Regions from separate parts of the Janthinobacterium sp. J1-1 genome, predicted to be linked through region 2. Evidence: predicted binding sites of a transcription regulator. Region 2 holds the regulator's gene; each other region holds the start of a gene.
What was found. The regulator sigma-54, encoded in region 2, starts transcription at its own class of promoters, with help from an activator protein. The targets are predictions, from matches to a motif close to TGGCANGNAANCTGCTTT.
Positions count from the first base shown of each region.

Region 1: the regulator sigma-54 is predicted to act here: its motif matches at 2,241-2,258, upstream of urtA (urea ABC transporter substrate-binding protein).
Region 3: the regulator sigma-54 is predicted to act here: its motif matches at 2,332-2,349, upstream of Q8L25_RS18055 (MSMEG_0572/Sll0783 family nitrogen starvation response protein).
Region 4: the regulator sigma-54 is predicted to act here: its motif matches at 832-849, upstream of pedF (cytochrome c-550 PedF).

Region 1 covers NZ_CP132339.1:5,417,666-5,421,381, forward strand. Annotated here, with positions in the region: gene urtB (urea ABC transporter permease subunit UrtB) at 1-833, opposite strand, end outside; gene urtA (urea ABC transporter substrate-binding protein) at 936-2,189, opposite strand; gene Q8L25_RS24820 (DUF262 domain-containing protein) at 2,518-3,716, shown strand, end outside.
Region 2 covers NZ_CP132339.1:829,008-832,723, forward strand. Annotated here, with positions in the region: gene lptA (lipopolysaccharide transport periplasmic protein LptA) at 1-36, shown strand, start outside; gene lptB (LPS export ABC transporter ATP-binding protein) at 36-794, shown strand; gene Q8L25_RS03725 (RNA polymerase factor sigma-54) at 799-2,277, shown strand; gene hpf (ribosome hibernation-promoting factor, HPF/YfiA family) at 2,346-2,705, shown strand; gene rapZ (RNase adapter RapZ) at 2,787-3,650, opposite strand.
Region 3 covers NZ_CP132339.1:3,944,335-3,948,050, reverse strand. Annotated here, with positions in the region: gene Q8L25_RS18065 (MSMEG_0568 family radical SAM protein) at 1-785, opposite strand, end outside; gene Q8L25_RS18060 (Nit6803 family nitrilase) at 782-1,762, opposite strand; gene Q8L25_RS18055 (MSMEG_0572/Sll0783 family nitrogen starvation response protein) at 1,778-2,260, opposite strand; gene Q8L25_RS18050 (PLP-dependent aminotransferase family protein) at 2,706-3,716, shown strand, end outside.
Region 4 covers NZ_CP132339.1:1,314,693-1,318,408, reverse strand. Annotated here, with positions in the region: gene adh (aldehyde dehydrogenase) at 1-592, opposite strand, end outside; gene pedF (cytochrome c-550 PedF) at 894-1,397, shown strand; gene Q8L25_RS05960 (high-potential iron-sulfur protein) at 1,451-1,771, opposite strand; gene Q8L25_RS05955 (methanol/ethanol family PQQ-dependent dehydrogenase) at 2,033-3,716, shown strand, end outside.

The DNA of each region.
Region 1 (3,716 bases), 2.1 Mb from region 2:
ATCAGCAGCTCGCCGTGCGCCATATTGATAATGCCCATCAAGCCAAAGGTGATGGCCAGGCCCAGCGCGGCCAGCAGCAGCACGCTGCCCAGCGACAGGCCATAGAAGATATTGCCGATGAATTCGGTGCGCTGCACCCGGCCCTTGATCTGGCCTATCGTATCAACGGCGGCGATGCGCACGGCTTCGTCCGGCTCGCCGGACTTGCCGTCCGCGCCCTTGTCTATCATTGCCTGCAGCGGCGCCAGCAGGCGCGCGTCGCTGCTGATGGCCAGGTCCTGCACCGCCTGCCTGCGCGTGGCCGCGTCCGGCGCATGCAGGTTGGCGCTGGCGATCAGCACCTGCAGCATCTGTTTGATTTCGCCATCGCTCTCCTGCGCCAGCGCCTTGCGGATCAGCGGGAGCTGCGCCGGGCTGACGGCTTTTTGCAATTCCTGGGCTGCGGCAAGGCGCGCGGCACGTTCCGGCGCCAGCAGTTTCAGGCCCGACAGGGCGCCCTCGACCACGCCGCGCAGGCGGTTGTTGACCATCACGCCGTCGATGCCGTCGGGCGTTGCTGCGGTCGTGCCGGTGGCCGGATCGTAGGCTTGCCCGCCATCGCCCTCGACGATCAGCACATCGCCGCCTGGCGTGGCATACAGGGTTTCGGCCTGCAAGGCCTGCAACACGCGGGCCGCCTCGGGCGTGGCCAGCGCGGCGATCTGGCCGACGGCCGCGATCCGGGCTTCGGAGTCGTCGCCGGCCAGCGGTTTCAATAGTGCGGGATCGATGGCGGCCTGGGCATACAACGGTAGCAGGCAGAGTAACAGCAAAATACGGCTAAGCAGACGCATGCGGGTAGACCTCTCATTTTTACTTCAGCCCAAGCGAAAATCCGGGGTCAGACGGGAACGCCGAGTTCCGTCGGGTCTGACCCCGGCCTTTCAACAGCTAACTTACAGTTTCTGCTTCGCCTCATTACCCTTGATAAACGGGCTCCATGGCTGGGCGCGGATCGGCTCCTTGGTTTTCCACACCACATTGAACTGGCCGTCGGCCTTGATCTCGCCGATCATCACCGGCTTGTGCAGGTGGTGGTTGGTGGCATCCATGGTCAGGGTGAAGCCGGACGGCGCCTTGAAGGTCTGGCCACCCATGGCGGCGATCACCTTGTCGGTATCGGTCGACTTGGCCTTTTCCACGGCCTGCGCCCACATGTGGATGCCGACATAGGTCGCTTCCATCGGATCGTTGGTGACCACCGAACCGGCGTTCGGCAGCTTCTGTTTCACCGCATAGGCTTTCCACTTCTTGATGAAGTCGGTATTCACCGGGTTCTTGACGGACTCGAAATAATTCCATGCCGCCAGGTGGCCCAGCAAAGGCTTGGTGTCGATGCCGCGCAGCTCTTCCTCGCCGACCGAGAACGCCACCACCGGCACATCGGTCGCTTTCAGGCCCGCATTGCCCAGTTCCTTGTAGAACGGCACGTTCGAATCACCATTGATGGTCGAGATAACGGCCGTCTTGCCGCCGGCCGAGAACTTCTTGATATTGGCAACGATGGTCTGGTAGTCGGCATGGCCGAACGGCGTGTAGACCTCGCTGATATCGCTGTCCTTGACGCCCTTGCTTTTCAGGAAGGCGCGCAGGATCTTGTTGGTGGTGCGCGGATACACATAATCGGTACCCAGCAGCACGAAGCGTTTCGCTCCGCCGCCATCGGCGCTCATCAGGTATTCGACGGCGGGAATCGCCTGCTGGTTTGGCGCGGCGCCCGTGTAGAACACATTCTTTTCCAGTTCCTCGCCCTCGTACTGCACCGGGTAGAACAGCAGGCTGTTGAGTTCCTTGAAGACCGGCAGCACGGACTTGCGCGACACCGAGGTCCAGCAGCCGAACACCACCGACACCTTGTCCTGCGCCACCAGCTGGCGCGCTTTTTCCGCGAACAGCGGCCAGTTCGAGGCCGGGTCGACCACCACCGGTTCCAGCTTCTTGCCCAGCACGCCACCCTTGGCATTGATCTCGGCGATCGTCATCAGCGCCACGTCTTTCAGCGACGTTTCGGAAATGGCCATGGTGCCGGACAGGGAATGCAGTATCCCTACCTTGATGGTGTCGGCGGCAAAGGCCGACTGCGTGTAGGCCGAGGCAACCATGGCCAATGCGCCTGCTGCTGCCGCTTTCAAGATGATGCGTCGTGACATGTGGACTCCTGAGTGTGGATGGATAGTCGAGAGGGGCATACGAATGTTGTTAAAGCAGAATGCATGCCAGCGTGATGCACCAGTAAGTGAGCTTGAGATGCCACGCTTTGGTGCGGCGGTGATTTTGTTGCACGAAAAAAAACAGGACTGCACAAGCGCTGTGCGAAGGTGGCCGTTGCATGCAGCAAATGGCAGGGCATGTAAAAGGGAAAGTGGCGACGATGGGCTGTTGCCATTAAGAAATTGCAATACAATATAGCTTTTAATGAAACTCAGGCCGTACCCCTCTTATCGTGAATGATGAAAGGGTGTTCCTGGCGACATGCGCATGCAACCCGTCTTCGATAAAGCAATACTGTCAGTCCAACGCCTGCTGAGTCTTGAGTCGCTCGAAATTCCCGGCTACCAGCGTCCCTACAAGTGGACATTGAAAAACATCAGCGAGCTCTTCGCTGACATCGACAGCCACCGCGACAAATCCGCTTACCGCCTGGGATCGGTGGTATTCAACCTGCGTGTGGACGGTGCGATCCACCGGCTCGATATTGTCGATGGCCAGCAGCGCACGCTGACGCTCATGCTGGCCATCAAGGCCATCATCAAGGACAGGCTTGACAGCCTGAAGCGGCAGGATCTGCAACGAACCCTCGACGAACTCCGGCCCAAGGTCAACGCCTTCCTGCAGCGCCAGAAATTTTCCAGCCTGATTTCCCAAAGCAATCTGCGGCGTAATTTCCAGGAGCTGCGGCGCCTGGTCGGTCGCCACGAGTTCACCGAAGAGCATATCGACTTTCTGCTTCACCGCTGCCAGGTCGTCACCTTCGTCCTCGAGGATGTCTCGGAGGCGTTCCAGTTCTTCGACTCCCAGAATGCACGCGGGCGCGACCTGGCCCCCCATGACCTGCTCAAGGCCTATCATTTGCGCGAGTTTCCGGAACATGAAGCGTTACTCAAGGCAGAGGCAGTGGCGCACTGGGAAAGTCTGAAGAGCAAGAGCCTTGCCCATCTGTTTGCCACTTATCTGTACCGGGTACGGCAATGGGCAGAGGGCAAATCGGCGCGTTACTTCGGCAAGGACGATGTCGATCTTTTCAAGGGTGTCAGCCTGCATCGCAACAACCTACCTCCGTATGCCAGGTCGCTGCAAATCGCCCACCATTTCACCGATGATTACAACCGCCAGTATGTGCGCCAGATTGATGGCCAAAAAATGGCGTTTCCCTTTCAGCTGGACCAGATGATCATCAACGGGCGCCGCTTCTTTGAAATGGCCGAGCACTACCAGCGCCTGGTATCGGCCATCCTCCAGGAAGGCCATGCCGCCGGCGAGAGGCACATCCTGGGTGAAAAGTTGAGCGCACAGGCGAGCGAGATCATCAACACACTCGACACCTACAAGCGGCGCCATCGCACCGGTGACCAGTATGTGCGCTCGATGTTTGATTGCGCTCTTATCTTCTATATCGACAAGTTTGGCATCGAGGGCATCTCGGCTGCCATCGAAAAGTGCTTTATCTGGGCCTACCG
Region 2 (3,716 bases):
AAAGCCCCCGCCGCGCCTGCGCCAGGGAAGAAATAATGGACAATAATGTACGTTGCGGCAGCACCCTGATCGTGCGGGGGCTGCAGAAAACCTATGGCAAGCGGCAAGTCGTGCATGATGTGTCGCTGCAAGTCGAATGCGGCGAAGTGGTGGGCCTGCTGGGTCCGAACGGCGCCGGCAAGACCACCTCGTTCTACATGATCGTCGGCCTGGTGCCGTCCGATGGCGGCACCATCGATATCAGCGGCGTCGACATTTCCAGCCTGCCGATCCACCGCCGCGCGCAGATGGGCCTGTCCTACCTGCCGCAGGAAGCGTCGGTGTTTCGCAAGCTGACGGTGGAAGACAATATCCGCGCCGTGCTGGAAATCCAGACAGTCGACGGCCGGCCCCTGAAAAAGGCCGAAATCGAAGAACGCCTCGACAAACTGCTGGCCGACTTGCAAATTGAAAAGCTGCGCGAAAACCAGGCGCTGTCGCTGTCGGGCGGCGAGCGGCGCCGCGTGGAAATCGCCCGCGCGCTGGCCACCGACCCGCGTTTCGTGCTGCTCGACGAACCGTTCGCCGGCGTCGATCCGATCGCCGTGATCGAAATCCAGCGCATCGTGCGGTTTTTGAAGGAACGCAATATCGGCGTGCTGATCACCGACCATAATGTGCGCGAAACGCTGGGCATCTGCGACCGCGCCTACATCATCAACCAGGGCTCGGTGCTGGCGTCGGGCCGGCCCGACGACATCATCGCCAACGAGTCGGTACGCCGGGTGTATCTGGGCGAACACTTCCGCATGTAAGCCAATGAAACAATCCCTGCAACTGCGCACCTCGCAGCACCTGGCACTGACGCCGCAATTACAGCAATCGATACGCCTGCTGCAACTGTCCACGCTGGAATTGCACCAGGAGCTGGAGCAATTGCTGACCGATAATCCCTTGCTGGAACGGCTCGACGATCCGCTCGACCGCTCGCTGCGCCTGCTGTCCGATGGCGCCCTGAGTTCGACCGCCGCCCCCGGCGAAGCGCCACCGGCGCCGCCGGGCCAGGAAGCGCCGGCGCCAGCCGCCGAAGCGGAGTCGTTTGACGGCGATGGCGGCGAGAGCACGGCCGCGTCCGAGGGCGGCGACAGCGACTGGAACGAGGCCAGCCGCGGCAAGGCGCCCGATGACGAGGATTCCCGTCCGCAACTGGAGGCCCATCACTGCACCTTGCGCGAACACCTGATGGAACAGATGCGCGTGACCGTGCTGGAGCTGCGCGACCGCGCGCTGGTGGAATTGATCATCGATGCGCTCGACGACAATGGCTACCTGGAAGAGCCGCTCGACGATATCCTGGCGCGCCTGCCGGAAGAACTGGAAGTCGATGCGGATGAGCTGCGCACGGCGCTGTCGCTGCTGCAAAGTTTCGACCCTGCCGGCGTGGGTGCGCGCAATGCGTCCGAATGCCTGGCGCTGCAGATCAAACGCTTGCCGCAGGTGGCGCTGGTGACGCGGCGCATGGCCTTGAACATCGTCGAGAAACACCTGACCTGGTTCGCCCAGCGCGACTTCAACAAGCTCAAGAAAGCCCTCGACTGCGACGATGAAGACTTGCGCGAAGCACAGACCGTGATTCGCTTGTGCAACCCGCATCCGGGCGCCGTGTTCGCTTCCGACGTGTCCGATTACGTGGTGCCGGACGTGGTGGTCAAGCGGGCCCGCAATGGCTGGCAGGTATCGCTCAACAATGACGTCATGCCGCGCCTGCGCGTGAACGCCATGTACGCCAACCTGCTCAAGCAGGGCAAGGGCGAAGGCGGCATGGGTGCGCAGTTGCAGGAAGCCAAGTGGCTGATCAAGAACATGCGCCAGCGCTTCGACACCATCCTGCGCGTGGCGCAGGCGATCGTGGAACGGCAAAAGGATTTTTTCTCGCACGGCGCAGTTGCCATGCGGCCACTTGTGCTTCGCGAAATAGCTGATACACTGGGTTTACACGAGAGTACTATCTCGCGGGTAACAACCCAAAAGTACATGCTGACCCCGCATGGAATGTTTGAGTTGAAGTATTTCTTTGGCAGCCACGTCGCCACCGAAGCAGGAGGGGAGGCGTCATCGACGGCGATACGGGCCTTGATCGTGCAATTGACAGGAGCAGAGAACCCTAAAAATCCTTTATCCGACAGTAAGATTGCGGACATGCTGGGGGAACAAGGCATGGTGATTGCGCGACGTACTGTTGCCAAATACCGGGAAGCGTTGAAAATTCCGCCAGTGAGTCTGCGTAAGTCTTTGTAGTTTTTTCGGTTCCTCTGCGGGCCGGAACGATGGACACCGCACGAACCCGATCATCTTTAGGAGTGTGTATGAATCTCACCATCAGCGGACATCATCTCGAAGTGACACCAGCCATCCGTGAATACGTACAAACCAAACTGGAGCGCGTGAAACGCCATTTCGATCACGTTATCGATATTGCCGTGATTCTGACCGTCGACAACCTCAAAGAGAAAGAAAAACGCCAGAAGGCCGAAGTGAATCTGCGACTGAGCGGCAAGACCGTCTACGTGGAAAGCCTGGCGCAAGACCTGTATGCCGCGATCGACAGCCTGATCGACAAGCTGGACCGGCAAGTGATGAAGTACAAAACCAAAGTGCAAGGGCACGGTAAAGAGGCGATCAAGCATCTGCCAGACAACACTCCTGAAGAAGCCGCCGCCGTCTAGGCCTGCCGCTCCAGATTGTTGTGATCAACTAAGGGCGCGCTGTTTGATCTTCGCGCCCTTTTTTGCGCCCATTTTTCCGGCTCAGTTACGCTCGCGGTGGCGCAGCACGACCCGTTCGCGGTCGGCAAAATACTGCGCCAGGTGTTCCGCCATATACACCGAACGGTGCTGGCCACCCGTGCAGCCGAGTGCGACCGTCAGATAGCTGCGGTTGTCGGACTTGAACGACGGCAGCCACTTTTCCACGAAATCGCGGATATCCGCAAACAGTTCCAGCGCGCTGGGCTGGGCGTCCAGAAAAGCGATCACGGGCGCATCGCGGCCATCGAGCGGCCGCAACGCCAGGTCGTAATACGGATTGGGCAGGGCCCGCACGTCGAACACGAAATCGGCATCCAGCGGCACGCCCAGCTTGAAGGCGAACGACTCGAAGAACAGGGTCAGCGGCGCGCGTTCGGAGGCGACGATATCCTTGACCCAGGCGCGCAGCTTGTTGGCGCTCAGTTCCGAAGTATCGATCACATGGCCCAGTTGCTGGATCGCCGACAGCCGCTCGCGCTCCTCCGAAATGCATTCGATCAGCGTGCGGCGGCTGGCCGGATTCTCACCTGGAAGCAACTCATGCGACAAAGGATGGCTGCGCCGCGTTTCCGAAAAGCGCGCCACCAGCGAGTGCGTGGTGGCGGTCAGAAACAGCACCTTGACATCATGCCCCTGCGCACGCAGCAGTGACACATTGTGTGGCAGGTTGGCCAGCGATTCGGCACTGCGTGCGTCGACCGCGACACCGAGCCTGCTGGTTCCTTCGTCGAGCAAGGTCTGCACCAGGCTTGGCAACAAGGCAGGCGGCAGATTGTCGACACAGTAATAACCGGTATCTTCCAGCACCTTGAGTGCGACAGATTTGCCGGAGCCGGAGATGCCGGTAAGTAGAATGATGTGCATAGGCGCGATCATACAATAAAGATTGCCTGTGCGCCCCCGCAACAAATTTCTTTGCAAATCATTGCA
Region 3 (3,716 bases), 3.1 Mb from region 2:
AAGTAGCGCTCGAGCGGCACGCTGGCCTTGCCCGGCATGATGCGGGCCCGCACGGCCGGCGTGACCGCCTCCAGGTGCATGCCCAGCGCGTCGATGCCGGCGTCGCGCATGCGCGCGAACCAGGCGTCGTCGTCCGGTGGCTCGCACTGGCCCTGGATCGGCAAGGCCACCGCCGACTTGACGGCGAACGCACTCTCGCACAGGATGGCGGCGCCACGGTCGGTGGCGTTGGGCGTGCCGGTGGTCATCACCATATGTTTCACCTGGTCGAGCAGCACGGCCGCGCGGGCCACCTCGGCCAGCTGCTCCGGCGTCTTGCGCAGGATGGTGCGGCCGGCCGCCAGCGACTGCCCGATCGAGCAGAACTGGCACGACTTGCGCCGGCTCTCGTATCGGATGCAGCTTTGCAGCACCGTGGTGGCCAGCACGTCCTTGCCGTGCAGCGTGGCGATATGCGAATACGGCACGCCGTCGAGCGTCTGCATCTTGTAAAAGCGCGGCTGGCGCGGAAACGCGATGATGCCCACCGTGCGGCCGTCGCGCAGGATGGCGCTGCGGCCGTCGGCGCCGGGCGCGGCCGCCAGGTAGGGCGAATTGAAGGCGCTGCCGGTATGCACCGGGATCATGACGGTGGTGCCGTCGACGATCACCGCCTTGTGGTCGGACGGACCGGCGCCGCCGCGCCGGCTGGGCGCGCCCTGGCCGGGGTCCGCCAGGCGCATGCCCAGCGACTGCAGTTCGGTGATCAGCTGCTGGGCCGGCAGGTCGGCATTGAAGGTATTCATGCGGATGGCTCCCTCGGTGTGGTTGGATGTACGACGTGTTCGGCGGCGGCATGCACCGGGGTGGCGGCGCGGCCGTCCATCATCAGGCTCAGCAACTCAGGACGCGCGTAATGGCCGACCGAGTCCATCATCCGCTTGCGCTTGGTGATCAGCGCCATGTCGAGGTCGGCGATCACGATGCCCTCGCCGGCACGCAGCGGTTCGGCCAGCAGCACGCCTTCCGGCGAGACGATGGTGGTGCAGCAGCCGCCGCGCAGCGCTTTTTGCACGGCCGGTTCCGGCGTGATGGCCGCGATCTGCTGGTCGGTCAGCCAGCCGGTGGCGTTGACCACGAAGCAGGCCGATTCGAGCGCATGGTGGCGTATCGTCACCTCCATCTGGTCGGCGAAAATCTGGCCGACCATGGAACCGGGGAACTGCGCGCAGTGGATCTGCTCGTGCTGCGCCATCAGGGCGTAGCGCGCCAGCGGGTTGTAGTGCTCCCAGCAGGCCAGCGCCCCCAGGCGGCCAACGGCGGTATCGACCACCTTCAAGCCGCTGGCGTCGCCCTGCCCCCAGATCATGCGCTCGTGATAGGTCGGCGTGATCTTGCGGCGCTTGAGCACCAGCTCGCCGTTGGCGTCGAACACCAGCTGGGTGTTGTACAGGCTGCCATGATCGCGCTCGTTCACGCCGAGCACCACCACCACGCCATGTTCGCGCGCGGCCCCCGCCACCGCGTCGGTGACCGGCCCCGGCACGGTCGGCGCGCGCTCATACAGCAGCAGGTGTTCGGCGCCGGCCTGGAAGGGCGGCCGCACGAACGAAAAGTAAGGGTAGTAGGGCACGAACGTCTCGGGGAACACCACCAGTTCGGCGCCCTGGCGCGCCGCGTCGGCAATCGCCTGCAGCACCTTGGCCAGCGTGCCGTCGGCGCTCTCGAGGTCCGGCGCGATCTGCACCGCCGCCGCCCGTACCATTTTCTTGGTCGTCGTCATGGCCGCCCGCTCCGCTTACACGGTCCAGGTGTCGATGATGACCGCGTTGGCGCGCAGGTGCAGCAGCTTGATGTCCAGCACGTCCTGCGGCGCGATGGCGCGGATGCCCTCGATCAGCGACGGCTCGCCATGGCCGTACAGCGCCTGCAGCGCGAAACGGCAGGCATATACCTTGCCGCCCTCGGCCATGAATTTCACCAGCTGGTTGTTGTGGTTCATATGGCCCGGGAACGCTTCATCGCCCAGGGTGGGAAAGCCGCGCTGCAGGCCCAGCGTGACGCCGGGACCGTACAACAGCACCGACGTTTCGTAGCCCTTGCGCAGCAGGCGCGTGGCCTGCAGCAGGTTGACGAAGCCGATCGATCCTTCGAAGGCCACGGTGTGAAAGGTGACCAGCGCCTTCTCTCCGGGCAGGGCTTTCACGTCTTCGAAGACCTTCTCTTCGTAGTCAACAAAATAGTCGCCCTTGGCGTGTGGCTTGTGGTCGATGGCTGGCATGGTGATCTCTCTCAGGTTGATTGAAGGGGGCGCTGGCGCGGCACCAAAGGCGTCGCGTTGCCCCGGGATTGCATGCATGCGCCATGCCATGGCGGGGCGGCTGACCCGCTGTTTGACTGGATCGAAATCCAGTCAATCGGCGGTTTTTGAAGCCACGCCACAGGGCCGTTCCGGACCCGCTGCGGCGCCCTCTTTCACGCCAAAACACCGGCTCCATTCAAACCATGCAGTCAATCGCCAACGCCCGATTTTCCCCTATGCGATCAGGGCGTATCAAAAGCGGGCGTGCCGCGCGCCGGCCGCCTCACGCTGGTGCGCGGCGCTGCACGGCGAACGGGCGCGCAGCCGCGTTTGCCCGTGCTGGCGCCCGTATGTGGAGAGGCCGGACCCGGCATGAAATCTGCATACAATCGTCTACCCCACCTGGATATTGACTGGATCGATCGTGCCGAAAAACGCCGCCGCCTGGCTGCCCAAGCTGAAAAAGGGCCAAGGCCCCGTCTACCTGCTGATCGCCGACGCCATCGGCGCCGACATCGCCATCGGCCGCCTGGTGGCGGAACAGCGCCTGCCGGCCCAGCGCGCCCTGGCCGAGGCGCTGGGCATCGACTTCACCACCGTGGCGCGCGCCTACGCCGAGGCGCACAAGCGCGGGCTGGTCGACTCCACCGTCGGCCGCGGCACGTTTGTCTGCGGCAAGCGCGCGCTGGCGATCCCGCGTGCGGTGGCGGCGCGGCCGCAGGTCGACCTGTCGATGAACATGCCGCCGGAGCCATTCACGCCGGAGCTGCTGGCGCTGATGCGCGCCAGCCTGGCCGACATCGGCGCCGACATGCCCGGCCTGCTGCGCTACCAGGATTTTGGCGGCTCGGCGGCGGACCGCGAGGCCGGCGCGCTGTGGCTGCGGCGGCGCGGCCTGGCGATCGCGCCGGAACGCCTGCTGGTGGTGCCGGGCGCGCAGGCGGCGCTGCTGGCGATACTGAGCACCATCGCACCGCCTGGTTCCGTGGTGTGCTGCGAGGCGCTCACCTACCCGGGCCTGCGCGCGCTGGCCGGCCTGATGAACCTGCGGCTGGTGGGCCTGCCGATGGACGGCGAAGGCATCGACGCGCTGGCGTTTGCGGCGGCGTGCGCGCAGTATGCCCCGCGCGCGCTGTATTGCAACCCCACCCTGCTCAATCCGACCACGGCCACCATGTCGGCCCAGCGGCGCCAGGCGCTGGTGCAGGTGGCCCGCAATTATGGCGTGCCCATCATCGAGGACGACGCCTATGGCTTCCTGCCGCGCAGCGGGCCGCCGCCGCTGGCCGCCAGCGGCCCTGACATCACCTATCATGTGGCGGGCCTGGCCAAGTGCGTGGGCGCCGGCCTGCGCCTGGCGTATGTGGCCGCGCCGGACGACGTGAGCGCGGCGCGGGTGGCCGCCGCCCTGCGCGCCACCGCCGTGATGGCCGCG
Region 4 (3,716 bases), 490 kb from region 2:
TGATCGAGGCCGGCGTCTGCTCGGCCGGCTTGAGCACCACGCAATTGCCGGCGGCCAGGGCCGGCGCCAGCTTCCAGACAGCCATCAAAATCGGGAAGTTCCACGGAATGATCTGGCCCACCACGCCCAGCGGCTCATGGAAGTGATAGGCATAGGTTTCCGAGTCGATCTGTGCAACGGAACCTTCCTGGGCGCGGATGCAACCGGCAAAGTAACGGAAGTGGTCGATCGCCAGCGGGATGTCGGCGGCCGTGGTTTCACGGATCGGCTTGCCGTTGTCGATGGTTTCGGCGGTGGCGATCAGCGACAGATTCGCTTCCATGCGGTCGGCGATTTTGTTGAGGATATTGGCGCGTTCGGTTTGCGAGGTCTTGCCCCACGCTTCCTTGGCGGCGTGGGCGGCGTCCAGCGCCAGCTCCACGTCTTCGGCAGTGGAACGGGCCACTTCGCAGAAGACCTGGCCGGTGATCGGCGTGATATTGCCGAAGTATTCGCCTTTGACGGGAGCGACGAATTTGCCGCCGATATAGTTGTCGTAGCGCTGTTTGAAGGGATTGGCTACGCCCAGTTTGCTGATGTCTGCCAGATTCATGTCGTCCTCTTTCTCGTTGGTTTTAGCTTCGATGAAGCCGCCGCGAGGCGGCCCTTGGAGTGTTGTGTCAGGTGATCCTGATCTCTTGTTTTGCAAATGCCGTGCCAGCCTTCAAACAGCGGCAATAGTCACGTGCCGCCGTGCAGGCTGCGTCAAATGGGATCATCGGCGTCTTGCAGCTGTTCCGTTTCTGAGCAACGGAACAGCCGCAGCGGCAAGGCGCATGGCGATGCGCGCGATGGCATACCGATTGCTACCCTGGTCATGACGCAATCAGCGCATAACCACAACGGAGACCATCATGACCCCACGTATTTCTACCACCAGCAATATCCGGCGCCTGCGCACGGTGCGCCTTGCAGCCGGCGGCCTCGCCTGCATGCTGGCGGCCGCGGCCGTCTGGGCCCACGGCAATATGACGCCGCAGGCGGTCGACACGTCCACACTGCCACAATTGGGCGCCGAGTGGCGCACGGAAAACCCATACCGTAACAATGCGGAAGCGATACGGATCGGCAGCGCCGCCTACACCCAGAACTGCGCCCGCTGCCACGGGCTGGAAGCCGTCTCGGGCGGCATGGCGCCGGACTTGCGCAAGCTCGACAATGACTGTGCGGCCTTGCCCGACGCCAAGAAAAAAGATGGTTGTGCGCAGGAGATCGATCAATATGTGCTGGACACGGTGCGCCATGGCCGCTCGCGCAATGGCGCCGTCTACATGCCGCCATTCGAGGGGGTATTCAGCCAGGAGGCGATCTGGGCGGTAAAGGCCTACCTGGAAACACGGCGCGAGATGCCGTTGTAAGGCCGCCCATCCATCACCGGGAGGCGCTGCCGTGGCAGCGCCTTTTTTATGCTCTAACCAGGAAGCTTGGCCCACGCCAGGCACCAGCCCGGCCCGGCAATCTGCTTGCGGCCGAACATGGCGCACCCCGCCCAGGCATCGTCCTTTTTCCCTTGGAAGAAAGAACAGTTGGCACAGTGCTGTGCCGGCTTGTGTTGCGGGTATTTTTTGCTATCAACCGTGTTCGTATCGTGGCGGTAGCCGAGCGCCTTGGCCTGGTCGCTGTCCTCGTCGACTTTCGGCGCGGTCGATTGTGCGCCGGCGAGCGAGGCTGCGCCCATGCCGCCGACGGCGAGCAGCTGGCAAAGAAAATGGCGGCGTGGTGCTTGATGCATGGTGGTCTCCTGTTGTCGTTATCAAGAAGGCGCAAGACGGCCTTGTTCCCTGCTTCAGCAACCCTTGTGCCAGCAGCTGCCTGCCACGGGCGGCCCGCCCACCCTGTTGCAAAACAGGACAACGCGGCGTCCAGGACTGTGGCAGGACGGCGCACACGCCACCACCAGCGCCATGAAAAAAGCCTGGCATGCATGTTGCTCAATTGGTCATCAGCGACCACGTCGCATGACCAACCATAAAAACCAGCAAGGGAGACCAGCATGCAGCCAGTATTTCCACGTCCAATCGCTTTCGCCATCCTCGCCCTGATCGCCGGCGCCGTCTCGGCGGCCGACGCCAAGGTCACCTGGGACGATATCGCCAACGCCGACAAGGGCACCGCCAATGTGCTCAGTTACGGCCTGGGCCTGAAAGCGCAGCGCCACAGCCTGGCGAAAAAAATCAACACGAAGAATGTCGATCAGATCGTGCCTGCCTGGACCTTCTCGTTCGGTGGCGAAAAGCAGCGCGGCCAGGAAGCGCAGGCGCTGGTCCATGATGGCATCATCTATGTGACGGCCTCGTACTCGCGCATTTACGCGCTGGACGCCAAGACCGGCAAGCAGTTGTGGGCCTATGAACACCGGCTGCCCGACGATATCCGCCCGTGCTGCGATGTGGTCAACCGGGGCCCGGCCATCTATGGCGACAAGGTCTATTTCGGCACGCTGGACGCGCGCATGGTGGCCCTGAACAAGAACACCGGCAAGGTGATGTGGAACGAGAAATTCGGCGACCAGAAGCTGGGCTACACGATGACGGGCGCGCCGTTCGTGATCCGCGAAAAAGGCGGCCGCGTGCTGCTCATACACGGTAACTCGGGCGATGAATTCGGCGCCCAGGGCTGGCTGTTCGCGCGCGATCCGGACACCGGCGCGGAAGTATGGGCGCGGCCGCTGGTCGAAGGCCATGTGGGCCGCACCGACGGCAAACCGGGCACGCCGACCGGCGACGCCAAGGCGCCCAGCTGGCCGCGCGACAAGGACGGCAAGCTGCGCGAAGCGTGGGAACACGGCGGCGGCGCGCCATGGCAGACGGCGTCGTTCGACCCGGAGACCAACACCATCGTCATCGGCGCCGGCAACCCCGCGCCCTGGAATACCTGGGAGCGCACCAAGGAAGGCGACGACCCGCGCAACTGGGACAGCCTGTTCACCTCGGGCCAGGCCTATGTCGACGCCAGCACGGGCGAGCTGAAAGGCTTTTACCAGCACACGCCGAACGACGCCTGGGATTTTTCGGGCAATAACTCGGTGGTGCTGTTCGACTACAAGGACGCCAAAACGGGCAAGCTGGTCAAGGCCTCCGCGCACGCCGACCGCAATGGCTATTTCTATGTAACCGACCGCACGAAACTGGCCCTGGGCGCCGGCTATCCGAACAAGCCGACGTCATTGATCAATGCCTGGCCTTTTGTCGACGGCATCAACTGGGCCACCAGCATCGACCTGAAAACCGGCCGGCCGGTGGAAAACGGCAAGCGCCCGCCGCTGCCGGAAGCGGGCGCCGACAAGGGCAAGGCCGTCTTCGTCTCGCCGCCTTTCCTGGGCGGCACCAACTGGATGCCGATGTCGTATTCGCCGGACACCGGTCTGTTCTATATCCCCGCCAACCACTGGGGCATGGATTACTGGACCGAGCAGATCCACTACAAGGCCGGTTCGGCCTACCTGGGCCAGGGCTTCCGCATCAAGCGCCTGTATGAAGACCATATCGGCACCCTGCGCGCCATAGATCCGAAGACCGGCAAGATCGTCTGGGAAAACAAGGAAAAATTCCCGCTGTGGGGCGGCACTCTGACCACCGCCGGCGGCCTGCTGATCACGGGAACCTCGGACGGCTTCGTGAAAGCGTTTGACGCGAAGACGGGCAAGGAACTGTGGAAGTACCAGACCGGCTCCGGCG